Regions from separate parts of the Bradyrhizobium sp. CCGUVB23 genome, predicted to be linked through region 1. Evidence: riboswitches for the same ligand, from Rfam matches in the RefSeq annotation. Region 1 holds a riboswitch; each other region holds the start of a gene.
What was found. Region 1 has a riboswitch for cobalamin ahead of NLN62_RS46860 (energy-coupling factor ABC transporter permease). Riboswitches for the same ligand answer to the same signal wherever they lie in the genome.
Positions count from the first base shown of each region.

Region 2: another riboswitch for cobalamin. It lies ahead of metE (5-methyltetrahydropteroyltriglutamate--homocysteine S-methyltransferase); the one in region 1 lies ahead of NLN62_RS46860 (energy-coupling factor ABC transporter permease).
Region 3: another riboswitch for cobalamin. It lies ahead of NLN62_RS49750 (ribonucleoside-diphosphate reductase subunit alpha); the one in region 1 lies ahead of NLN62_RS46860 (energy-coupling factor ABC transporter permease).

Region 1 is NZ_JANADQ010000001.1:9,952,921-9,957,198, reverse strand. Features, by position in the region: gene cobM (precorrin-4 C(11)-methyltransferase) at 1-305, shown strand, start outside; gene NLN62_RS46870 (cobyrinate a,c-diamide synthase) at 305-1,615, shown strand; gene cobA (uroporphyrinogen-III C-methyltransferase) at 1,612-2,340, shown strand; cobalamin riboswitch at 2,389-2,609, shown strand; gene NLN62_RS46860 (energy-coupling factor ABC transporter permease) at 2,646-3,323, shown strand; gene cobF (precorrin-6A synthase (deacetylating)) at 3,369-4,118, shown strand; gene cobT (nicotinate-nucleotide--dimethylbenzimidazole phosphoribosyltransferase) at 4,154-4,278, shown strand, end outside.
Region 2 is NZ_JANADQ010000001.1:1,923,214-1,927,491, forward strand. Features, by position in the region: gene NLN62_RS08960 (TauD/TfdA family dioxygenase) at 805-1,734, opposite strand; cobalamin riboswitch at 2,272-2,498, shown strand; gene metE (5-methyltetrahydropteroyltriglutamate--homocysteine S-methyltransferase) at 2,602-4,278, shown strand, end outside.
Region 3 is NZ_JANADQ010000002.1:348,339-352,616, reverse strand. Features, by position in the region: gene NLN62_RS49770 (glycosyltransferase family 4 protein) at 1-100, shown strand, start outside; gene NLN62_RS49765 (transposase) at 248-532, shown strand; gene NLN62_RS49760 (IS630 family transposase) at 545-1,675, opposite strand; gene NLN62_RS49755 (LexA family transcriptional regulator) at 1,714-1,995, shown strand; cobalamin riboswitch at 2,258-2,474, shown strand; gene NLN62_RS49750 (ribonucleoside-diphosphate reductase subunit alpha) at 2,575-4,278, shown strand, end outside.

The DNA.
Region 1 (4,278 bases):
TGCTCGCGATCCATCTCTCGATTCATCTGCTCGACAAGGTGATCGCCGAGTTGACGCCGCACTATGGCGCGGACTGTCCGGTGGCGATCGTCTGGCGCGCGAGCTGGCCGGACCAGCGCATCGTCCGCGCTACGCTCGCCACGCTCGATGCGGCCGTCGGCGCCGAGCTCGAACGTACCGCGCTCATCCTGGTCGGCAAAACACTCGGCTCGGAGGAGTTCTCCGAGAGCCGTCTTTACGCCGCCGACTACGATCGCCGCTACCGGCCGGTCGGACCGGCGCCGCGCTTTCCGGAGGCATCGTGATGGCGGCAGGTCTCGTCATTTCCGCGCCGGCTTCCGGCGTCGGCAAGACGACGCTGACGCTGGCGCTCGCACGCGCCTATCGCGATCGCGGCCTCAAGGTGCAGTGCTTCAAGAGCGGCCCTGACTACATCGATCCCGCCTTTCACGCGGCGGCCACGGGACGCGCCTCCGTCAACATCGACAGCTGGGCGATGGATCGTGCGAGCATCGAACATCTCGTCAGCCGCGGCGCGAACGCCGATCTCATACTGGCCGAGGGCTCAATGGGCCTGTTCGACGGCGTTGCCGCGCGGGGCGTCTCGGGTACGGGCGCCACCGCCGACATCGCGGAGATGATGGGCTGGCCCGTGCTGCTGGTGATTGATCCGTCAGGCCAGGCGCAGACGGCAGCTGCAATTGCGACCGGCTTGCGGGATTTCCGCAGCGGTGTACGCCTTGCCGGCGTCGTGCTCAACCGCGTCGCGAGCCCTAGGCATGAGGATCTCGTGCGGCGTGCGTTGAACGATGCCGGCATTGCGGTGTTCGGCGCGTTGCCGCGCCATGCCGAGATCAGCCTGCCGAAGCGGCATCTCGGCCTGGTGCAAGCCGAAGAGCAGGCGGAGATCGGAACCCTGATCGATGAAGCGGCGCGCTTTGTCAGTGAGCACGTCGATCTGGACGCTGTGCGGCGGGCGGCGTCGGCATGGTCGGCGCAACCAGCCACGATTGGGCTCAACGTCACGCCGCCGGGCCAGCTCATCGCGCTGGCGCGCGACGCCGCGTTTTCATTCGTCTATCCGCATATGCTCGAGGCCTGGCGCGCCGCCGGTGCGGAGATCCTCCCGTTCTCGCCGCTCGCCGATGAGGGACCCGATGCAAGCGCCGATGTGTGCTGGCTGCCCGGCGGTTATCCCGAACTGCATGCCGGCCAGCTCGCAGTGAATGCGCGCTTTCGCGAGCGCATGCGCGACTTCGCCGAGACGCGGCCGGTCCATGGCGAATGCGGCGGCTACATGGTGATGGGCGCGGCCCTGACCGATGCCGACGGCGCGCGGCACGAGATGCTTGGCCTCCTGGGCCTGGAGACGAGCTTTGCCAAGCGTCGCATGCATCTCGGCTATCGTCTTGCCGAGCTCGCGGCACCAATGCCGGGACGTCAGCCGGGCGCGCGCCTGCGCGGTCATGAATTCCATTATTCGACGATTCTCGCGCAGCCTGATGTACCGCTTGCGATCGTGCGTGACGCGACAGGCGCTGTTGTCGCGGAGACAGGATCGCGGCGCGGGCATGCGACGGGTACTTTCTTTCACCTGATTGCGGAGGACCGGTGAGCGGCTTCGTCTCCTTCATCTCCGCCGGTCCCGGCGATCCCGAGCTTTTGACGCTCAAGGGCGCCGCGCGGCTGCGCGGGGCCGACGTCATCCTCTATGACGATCTCGCGTCCGGCGCGATCCTCGAGCTTGCCCGGCCCGGGGCCAATCTGGTGGCGGTCGGAAAACGCGCTGGCCGGCCCTCGACCAAGCAGCAGCACGTCAACCGCCTGCTGGTCGATTATGCGGCGACCGGTGCGCGCGTGGTGCGGCTGAAATCCGGCGATGCCGGCATCTTCGGCCGGCTCGAGGAGGAGATCGAGACGCTTCGGGCGTCGGGGATCGGCTACGAGATCGTGCCCGGCGTCACCTCGGCCTGCGTCGCGGCGGCTCAAGCCGGCATCCCCCTGACCCGGCGAAACACCGCGCGCCGGGTGCAGTTCGTGACCGGGGCCGACGTGACCGGACAGTTGCCGCAAAATCTGAACTGGGCGGCGCTGGCCGACCCGGACGCGACGACGGTGGTCTATATGGGCCGGCGCACGTTTCCGGATCTGGCCGCAAAGCTGATCGCGCATGGTCTTTCGCCGGAAACGCCAGCGCTGTTTGCGGAATCCCTGGGCCGCGTCGATGAGCGGCTCGTCCGGACCACGATCGCAAGGCTCGCCGAAGAGCTCACGCAGGCCGCGCCCGCGACCACGGCCGCCGTCATCCTGTTTGGCGCATTGGCGGGAGAATCTTCGTGATGATGCCCGTGGCCGCCGTTCGACCCTTGACGCCCGGCTTGCGAAAGGGGCACACAAGAGGGGCATGGTGCTCGATGCGGCGCAAAGCGCCGGAGCATAATCGGGAATGGGGGTGGGCGGACCCAGTTGCGGCGCCCCAAACCCCAGCCGCCCCCGCGACTGTAAGCGGTGAGGGGCTCCGATCCGCCACTGGGCCGCAAGGCCCGGGAAGGCCGGAGATCCCCTTCGATCCGCGAGCCAGGAGACCGGCCCTGCACGTTTGGACGCCAAGGCCGTCGGGTGTGACGGCAGGAAGGACTTGAACCATGCATATCGAACCCGGAATCGTGACGGGCGCCAAGCTCGTGTTGAGTTACGCAACCGGCATCGCCGCGGGCGGCGTTGCGCTGAAGCTCGCGGCCGAGACCGTGCGCGAGCAGGGCATCAGCTCGTTCGCGGTGCGGACGGCTGCGACGACCGCGCTGGTCTTCACCTTCTTCGAGATCCTGCCGCACTTCCCGGTCGGGGTCTCCGAGGTGCACTTCATCCTCGGCTCGACCCTGTTCCTGCTGTTCGGTGCGGCACCGGCAGCCCTTGGTCTCTCGCTTGGCCTCCTGCTGCAAGGCCTGTTCTTCGTGCCTACTGACCTGCCGCAATATGGCATGAACGTCACCACGCTCTTGGTGCCTCTGTTCGCCATCCAGGCGCTCGCGACCCGCATCATTCCCCGCAACACGGCCTATGTCGACCTGCAGTATCGTCAGGCGCTGGCGCTCTCGACGGCGTATCAGTCGGGCATCATCGCCTGGGTTGCGTTCTGGGCCATCTACGGTTCGGGCTTCGGCGCGACCAACCTCGCCAACATCGCGACCTTTGCCGCGTCCTATGCGCTGGTCATCGTGATCGAGCCGCTCGCCGATCTCGCGGTGCTGGCGCTGGCAAAGTCGCTGCGCGGCGTCACCGCGCCCGGTCTCGTCACCCCGCGCCTGCACAACGCGGCGTAGAGATGATTTGAAGGGCGGCCGTCATAGCCGCCCTTCACACTCGTGATGCTCACACTTTCCCTGATAGGTATCGGTTGCGGCGATCCCGAGCAGCTCACGCTCGCCGCGATCCGTGCCATCAACGCGGCCAATCTCGTTCTGATCCCGCGCAAGGGAGCGCAGAAGTCCGATCTCGCCGACCTGCGGCGGACGATTTGTGCCGATGTACTCACCAACAAAGAGACGCGGATCGCGGAGTTCGACTTGCCGGTGCGTAACGCGGGCGAGGCTGATTACTGCAGGGGCGTCGACGACTGGCACGATGCGGTCGCGGCAGCCTGGTCGCGGGAGATTGCGCAGCATCTCGGACGCGAGGGCCGAGTCGCGCTGCTGATCTGGGGCGATCCCTCGCTCTATGACTCCTCTTTGCGGATCGCGCGACGGCTTGATCCTTTGCCCGCGATCGAAGTCATCCCCGGCATCACCTCGATCCAGGCGCTGTGCGCGGCGCATGCGCTGCCGCTGAACGATATCGGCGAGCCTTTTCTGGTCACGACAGGGCGGCGACTGCGCGAAGGCGGCTGGCCTGACGGCACCGGCACCGTGGTGGTGATGCTAGACGGCGCCACGGCATTTCAGTCGCTCGATCCGCAAGGCCTGCTGATCTGGTGGGGCGCCTATCTCGGCATGCCCGATCAGATCGTCATGTCGGGTGCATTGGCCGAGATCGGTCCCCGCATCGTCGCGGCACGGCAGGAGGCGCGCGAACGGCACGGCTGGATCATGGACAGCTACATTCTCAAACGCAGAGCGTGACGCGACCGCGGTCGCGTGAACGGAGGCAGGACGACATGCTCCCCAATTGGGTCTACGAGAAATGCCCTGATATCTCGACCGCGCATCGCGAGGCGGCGATGGCGCGGCAGGCGCAACTGACCAAGCCGACCGGCGCGCTCGGACGGCTCGAGCAGGTCGC
Region 2 (4,278 bases), 8.0 Mb from region 1:
GAGGCACCACTTTCGTTGACGCACAATTGCCATGTGCCCGCCAGCTGCATCAATTGCCAAGGTTGGTAGGTGACCGGGCGCAAGGCGCTGCTTAGCGATTCGCGTGCTCATTCCAACGGACAGCGCGATCGATTGGATACTCGCTTCTCCAGGGCATTAGCGCCGAGAGGTGGATGTAAAAATCATTTCAGGACGTTGGCTCGTTTAAAGACACCGAGACGCGCAAAGCACGCTCTTGGCGTCGTCGCCACGAAGTCGTCGGATCGTCTGCTGGGGGAGGTTGGCTTTCCCGCTCATAGTGTGCTTCGCAAAGACATGGGATAGACCACCGCGGAAGCGCTTGCAGAGCGGCAGGCCAGTTTTGCTGACGCGCAATAAATTTGCGCGGATCGACGACAACCTTCAATCTACTGAATAGCTATGGATTGGGTCGCCCAAGACGAACGAAACGTGCTGACTCTGGTTCAGAAGACGTGGGGCTCGGCAAATGTCGGGGTCAATACGCGTGAGAAAACCGATCGAGAGACGCGCAGGAAACCTAAAGGAGGGCATTCTTTCGAAAGAAGATCGCCTGTGCTGACGCGACATAACTCACGTTCCGCCTCTTGCGGTTCATTCATTTGCAGGTTTACTCAGCTCCAACAAACTCGATGCAGCCTCTCCGGGAATCCATGCCGCTGGCACGATGGCTTTCAATGACATCGTTCAATGCGATGGCGAACCGAGCTGAAGAATGCTGCATACAGGGATGGATGACAAAGGCAGAGTTTGCATCGCCGGACCGCGGTCAATCCTTTGGACCGGCTAGGCGACCTCCGGGGCCGGCTCTTTTGCTGTCTTGATGCGCGTTACGCTGCTCTGACCATCGATGCTGACGGGTACCTCGCCCGCGACGGTGGCGCGACGAACGACCCGATGCTGATCGCCGTAATCGTTCACCGCGTAGTGTTGTGTGGCGCGATTGTCCCACATCGCCACATCACCTTCCTTCCAACTCCAGCGCACGGTGTTTTCGAGCGCAGTGATATGAGACTGAAACAGATCAAACAGCTTCTGGCCGTCGTATTTCGGGATGCCAACAAAACGTTGCACCAGGGCGCCGAGGAGCAGCGTGCGTTCGCCGGTCTCGGGGTGGACGCGCACGACTGGATGTTCAGTCTGATAGATCGTTTTGGTGAAGACTTCGTCCAAGTGCTTCTTGTCGAGCTCGCTGGCGCGGGGCATTATCGCGTAGTCGAAGGCGTTGCTGTGAACGGCCCAGAGCTTGTCCGCAAGCCGTTGCAGCGGCGGTGCCAGGTCGAGGTAGGCTGTGACGGTGTTTGACCAGACCGTATCGCCACCGAACGGTGGCATCACAACGCCACGCAGCACCGCGATCTTAGGGTAGCCATCGACGAAGGTCCCATCGGTGTGCCACAAGTCGGCCCGGCTGCCGGCGCGGACCGAATCAAGCTCGATAATCGACGCCGTCCCCTTAATGGCACCGAGCGTCGGATGACATGCCGGACTTCCGAAACGAAGAGCAAAGCGCTCCTGCTCGGCGTCGTCGAGATGACCCTGGTCGCGAAAGAAGATCACCTTGTTCTCGAGCAGCAGCTCGTTGATTGCGGCGATCGTCTGGTCCGGCAAATCGCCCGACAGCTTGATGTTTCGGATTTCCGCTCCGATGCGCGCTGCGCGTTTGACGATGTCGGCGCGAGGAATGACATTGTCCGACAAGCCCGTTGCACTCATAGCGGAACTCTCCAAATTCGCGGCTTGTTCGCTAGACCAGCTGTTCAGCTGCGATAGGAGCTGTCGAGCGCCAAATTGCTGGACCGCATAGCGGGATCCGCCAAACTCCACTGGCGACGGTGACGAGCCACCCTCGTGCGCTCTTTACGGGGTCTGCGACAGGTGAGGAGGCCTACGTGAAGGTCTTTCATCCATGATTGACCGATCTGCCGGTTCGATCAATTGCTAAGATTGGTAGTTGACCGGGGCACAAAGGTTTAGACTTCGCTGGATGATCGATGCAGAAATTGCCGCCCAGTGCCGAACGAACAAGAAACTCATGGTGTTGGATAAGGACATGAGAACGCTCGAGATCGGACAGGGCGGCCAAGCCGATCGACAACAATGGCCGTCGGGGCGCTGGTCAAAATTTGGTTTTTGCACCCCATCGTCAGGCTGTTCGTTTGGAGTGACCTCCATTGTTGAGGCCGTATTCGCGGCAGCATGCCGCAGAAAAGGTGGTCCTCCTTCGAGGTTGACGTACGGCCTCGGTTGCAGATAAATCGAAGGCGTCGAGGTTCTCCAGGTCTCGCTTCGATCTGGAGCTAAGAGGGAAGCCGGTGCGCTCACGATCCGTTCAGGATTGAAGCAATGCCGGCGCTGCCCCCGCAACTGTAAGCGGCGAGTCCGCATCCACACGTGTCACTGAAGCAGATGCTTCGGGAAGGCCGGATGCAGGCGATGACCCGCGAGCCAGGAGACCTGCCCCGACAACATAAACGTCCACGGGCGGGGTGTCCGGTGGTACGCCAAGCAGCAGGCGCTTTCGCGGCCCCTCCTGCCCGCGTCCGCCATGGCCTTTGCCCCCACCATAATGGGGTTAATGCTATGTCTCTTCTCTCACTTCCTGTCGCAACTCTCGGTATGCCACGTATCGGGCCACGCCGCGAACTCAAGTTGGCACTCGAAGGCTATTGGGCCGGCAAGATCAGCAGCCGGCAGCTTCTTGAAGCTGCGGCCGGTCTTCGTGTCGCCAATTGGGCGCGTCAGCACTCGCTCGGCGTCACCGTCATCCCGTCAAATGACTTTTCACTCTATGATCAGGTTCTCGATACCAGCGTCATGGTGGGCGCCATTCCCGAGGCGTATGGCTGGGAGGTAGGTCCGGTCCCGCTGAAGACCTATTTCGCCATGGCGCGCGGCTCTCAAGGCGGGGAGCATGAAGCAAGTAGCAGTCACCGCAATGACGCCGGCGGGTCCGCCGCGCAGGAGATGACCAAGTGGTTCGATACCAACTACCATTACATGGTGCCCGAATTCCATAAAGGTCAGATCTTCAGGCTCTCCTGCCGAAAGCCGATCGAGGAATATGAGGAGGCGAAAGCCCTTGGCTATCAAACGCGTCCCGTTCTGGTAGGACCGGTCACCTTCCTGAAGCTCGGCAAGAGCGCTGATCCGGCGTTTGATCCGATCTCGCTGCTCGATAGTCTCCTGCCCGTCTATGTCGAGGTTCTCAAGGAGCTGGCGAAACGCGGAGCCGAGTGGGTCCAGCTTGACGAGCCGTGCCTGGTGCTTGATCTCGACGAGACAACGCGGAATGCGCTTCAGCGTGCTTATGGGTGTGTCGCCAATGAGGTACCTGCCATCAAGATCATGCTGGCCACCTATTTCGGAGCGATCGGCGACAACCTGGCGACCGCTCTGAAGCTACCTGTGGCTGGACTGCACGTCGATCTTATCCGAGCTCCCCAACAATTGAGCCAGATTGAATGCGGCGCCCGCGCGGACCTCGTGGTTTCGCTCGGCGTCATCGATGGCCGCAACGTGTGGCGTTCTGACCTATCGGCACTGATCGAGCGGTTCAAACCCGTCATTGCAAAGTTCGGCAGGGATCGCGTGCAGCTCGCACCCTCCTGCTCGCTCCTGCATGTCCCAATCGATCTTGAGCTCGAGACCGATCTCGATCCGGACGTGAAGAGCTGGCTTGCCTTCTCGGTGCAGAAGATCGGCGAGCTCACGGTCATCGCGAAGGCGCTCGCAGGCGAGGCGAGTGTCGCAGCCGCGCTGACCGCATCCGATCTAGCGGCGACGGCGCGCGAGACCTCCCCGAAAATCCACGACGCGATCGTTGCACAGAGAATGGCGGCGATCGACGACGCCATGCGCCGCCGTACCAGCGCTTTTGCCAACCGCGCAGAGGTCCAGCGCAAGCGCTTTGGTCTGCCGGCCTTTCCGACGACGACGATCGGCTCGTTCCCGCAGACCGCCGACGTTCGCAACGCTCGCGCTGCTCATGCCAAAGGAAAACTGACGGACGCGCAATACGAGCAATTCCTCAAGGCGGAGACGGCCCGTACGGTGCAGTGGCAGGAAGACATCGGCCTCGACGTGCTCGTGCATGGCGAATTCGAGCGCAACGACATGGTGCAGTATTTCGGCGAGCAGCTCTCCGGCTTCGTGTTTACCCAACACGGCTGGGTGCAGTCCTACGGCTCGCGCTACGTTCGCCCGCCGGTTCTGTTCGGCGATGTCTCGCGACCGAAGCCCATGACTGTCGAATGGTGG
Region 3 (4,278 bases), on a different contig from region 1:
GCGAATGCGCCGCCTTCTGGACTCAGGACGAGAGTTCGCGTCATCCCAGCGCCATTACGCACCAATGCCTGCGCGGAGTGGCAACAAGGGAGTGACTTAAGCCCGCGGAATGAGCCGCAGGTCACTGAGATGATATCTCTCGTGGCGTATAGTGGCAGCCCCCTGATTTCCTGAAGTGGACTCCGGATTTTGGACCGGCGGCTCAGGTGGTGCGGATGCCGTTCCGTTTTGATAAACGGAGCGGACCATGAAGAAGACGAGACGGACAATCGATGCGGCGCTGAAGGTAAAGATCGCCTTGGAGGCGCTGCGAGAACAATCAACGGTGACGGATCTGGCGCAGCGCTACCAGGTGCATGTGAATCAGATTTATGCCTGGAAGAAACAGCTTCAGGATCAAGCGGTTCGGACGTTCGACGCGGGCGCTGGTCGGGATGGCGAGGCGGCCCACGAACTGGAGGTCGAGAAGAGAGCGCGTCGACATGATGCAGTTCTGGTCAAGGGAGCGCAGATTGTGCTGCTCGCCGCCTGAGCTAGTGGTTCATCACTGTGGTTTTGACTCTTTGGGAGCAACCGGATAGGCGCGACCGAGTTTGGCGCGGGCTTTGTCGGTTGTGAACATCCATTTGATGCGGTCTCGGACTTTGTTTCGCTGCCGTTGCCATGCTGCGATCTCTTTTCGGAGCCTTTTGGGATCGTCGATACGACGGCCGAGACACTGGCGCTGCAGCACGCTGATCTCGCACTCGACCATATTAAGCCAGCTGGCGTGTTTCGGGGTATAGTGGAACTCGAGGCGGCGCAGGATGCGACGGGCCTCGGCAGGCGCAAATGCCTGATATAGCGCGCCGGCGGTATGGATCGACAGATTATCCTGCACGACCCGGATGCAGGCGGCATCGGGATAATGGACGTCGACGAGCTCACGCATGCAGTGGGCGTAGTCTACGGCGGCGCGGCGCTCGGTGACCTGGACGTTGCGCCAGCCGCGATGCGGATCGAAGGTGACGAAGAGATTGACGGTGCCGTTGCGGCGGTACTCGTAATCGTATCGCTCGCGCTGTCCCGGTTGGGCCGGGATCGGCTGGCGCACCTCGCCGATCAGCTGGACGGGGGTCTCGTCGAAGCAAAGCAGCGGCCGCTCGGGATCCGGCGCCTCGGCGTAGAGATCGAGCACGTCCTCCATGCGGGCGACGTACTCGCCGTCGACCTGGGGAATGCACCACATGTCCCTGCGCCAGGGCTTGAGATCGTTCTCGGTGAGCCGGCGGCGCACGGTTTCGCCCGACAGGCTGTCGTGATCGGTGAGCTTGACCATCGTGTCGGCCAGCAGTGTCAGCGTCCAGCGTTTGCGGCCAGCTGGCGGCTTGGCACATGCGGTCGCCACCAGCAGGGCCTCCTCTTTGCCGGTCAGCTTGCGCTCTGCGCCCGGACGCGGCTCCTCGCTCAAGGCCCGCTCCAGATTGCCTTCCACGAAGCGGCGCTTGGTCCGGCCGACAGTGGAGAGGCTGACCCGGACGGTTCGGGCAATCTCTGCGTCAGAACTGTCCCCATCGGCCGCCAGCAAAATCTGAGCCCGTTTGAGTTTGCGGGCGGCATGCTTGCCGCCGCCGAGCATCGCCGTCAGTTCGTCCCGCTCGACTTGGCTCAATTCCACCCGATAACGTACATTCATGCTTCGCCTCCTTGTCGGAGGCCGGGACGAATCCAGCTATGAGTCAAAAATCAGGCGTGCACTTCACCGAGAAGCAGGGGCACTATCTCGCTTTCATCCATACCTATTCGTACATGTTCGGACAGCCGCCCGCCGAGGCCGACATCCAGCGCCACTTCCGCGTCAGCCCACCGTCAGTTCACCAGATGATCGTCACCCTCGAACGCAACGGGTTCATTCGTCGCAAGCCTGGCGTCGCACGAAGCATCGAGATCCTCTTGCCACCCGAAAACTTGCCCATCCTCCAATGGCTCGGCATCAAAACGTCAAAATCACTGTGATGAACCACTAGTCGCCACATGCATATGGATCGCGTCTCGCTCAAGCGGAGCGACCAGCAGTTAAACCTTGACAGCGCTCGCCTCTCAGTTTGACGGCAATGGCCGGGGGATGTTTACTGGATCAGGCTTCAAAAGAACCTTTGCAAGTACTCGAGACAGAAGAACGATCGCTATTCCTTCTTGGTCGCTACAACTACGCTCGGCGTCTTAAAACCCTGAAGTGCCTCATCCCATAAGGCTTGACGAATCTCGGCGAGTTCCGCTATATGTAGTATGTCACGGTCTTCCAGTCCAGATTTCGTTGGATGGAAGCTAAGAGGGAACCCGGTGCGCCGGCAACGGCTACTCCGAGGCTGCCCCCGCAACTGTAAGCGGCGAGCAGGTTGTCATCATGGTCACTGGCGCGACAGCGCCTGGGAAGGCCGACAGCCCGCAGCGACCCGCGAGCCAGGAGACCTGCCGCGACAGAACGAACGTCCTCGGGCGGGGTGCCCGATGAGGCGCTTGCAACCGGGGACAGTTGCCCGGTCTCGCAAGTCGTCCGCGCGGCCCCAGCCCCCAAACATCGCGGGGTTGCCGATGTCGCCGTCTTACGATTTCGATCAGCATGGTCATCTCGTTGAGCTGCCGAGTGTGCGGCCCCCAGCGCAGGCAAAGCCTATCGCGCTTGAGCTGTGCCTCTTGCCGACGCCATCGCCAGCTCCGCTGCCTTGGCCGCTCGCGCCATCGCCAAAGCCGTCCGACCTCACGCTCGATCGGTCGCGCAACGACCTGCTGACGTCGTTCGGCAAGCTGACGCTGACCGACCGTTATCTGCTCCCCGGCGAAAGCCTCCAGGATATGTTCGCGCGGGTGGCTTGCGCCTTCGCGGACGATGTTGCGCATGCCCAACGTCTCTATGATGCGATGTCTCGGCTGTGGTTCATGCCGGCCACACCAGTGCTCTCCAACGGAGGCACCACGCGCGGCCTACCGATCTCGTGCTTCCTTAACTCGGTGTCGGATTCGCTCGAAGGCATCGTCGGCACCTGGAACGAGAACGTCTGGCTTGCCTCCAACGGCGGCGGCATCGGCACCTACTGGGGCAATGTTCGCTCGATCGGCGAAAAGGTGAAGGGCGGCGTCACTTCAGGCATCATTCCGTTCATCCATGTTATGGATGGCCTGACGCTGGCGATCAGCCAGGGCTCGTTGCGGCGCGGCTCGGCGGCGGTCTATCTCGATATACACCATCCCGAGATCGAGGAGTTCCTCGAGATCCGCAAGGCATCCGGCGACTTCAACCGCAAGAGCCTCAACCTGCATCACGGCATCAACGTCACCGACGAGTTCATGCGTGCCGTGGGCGCCGGCACCGCGTTCGCTCTGCGCAGCCCGAAGACCAACGAGGTCGTCCGCGACATCGACGCCCGGCAGCTGTGGCAACGCATCCTTGAGAACCGGCTGCAGACCGGCGAGCCCTATCTCTTGTTCATCGACACCGTGAACCGCGCGCTCCCCAAGCACCAGCGCGAGCTCGGCCTCAAGGTCTCGACCTCCAACCTTTGCAGCGAGATTACGTTGCCGACCGGCATCGATCATCGCGATGAGGAGCGCACCGCGGTGTGCTGTCTGTCGTCGCTCAACCTCGAGACCTGGGACCAGTGGAAGGAAAAGCCGGGCTTTGTCGAGGACGTCTTGCGCTTCCTCGACAACGTGCTCACCCACTTCATCACGGTGGCGCCGGACGGCATGGAGCGTGCCCGCTACGCCGCCCTGCGCGAGCGCTCCGTCGGCCTCGGCGTGATGGGCTTCCACTCGTTTCTCCAGGCCAGGGGCATTCCGATGGAGAGCGTCCTGGCCAAGTCGTTCAATCTCAGCATGTTCCGAAAAATCCGTCGCGATGCCGACGCGGCATCCGTCGCGCTCGCTCGCGAGCGTGGCCCGTGCCCGGATGCGCAGGAATGCGGCGTGATGGCGCGCTTCAGCCACAAGATCGCGATCGCGCCGACCGCCTCGATAAGCATCATCTGCGGCGGCACCAGCGCTTGCACTGAGCCGATCCCGGCCAACATCTACACCCACAAGACGTTGTCCGGGGCCATCTCGGTGCGTAATCCGCATCTCGCCAAGGTGCTGACCGCCAAGTGCGCCGACACGTTGGCGACCTGGCAGTCGATCATTGCGCACGAGGGGTCGGTCGCCCATCTCGACATCCTATCGGAGCACGAGAAAGCGATCTTTCGCACCGCATTCGAGATCGACCAGCGCTGGATCGTCGAGCTTGCCGCCGACCGCGCCGCG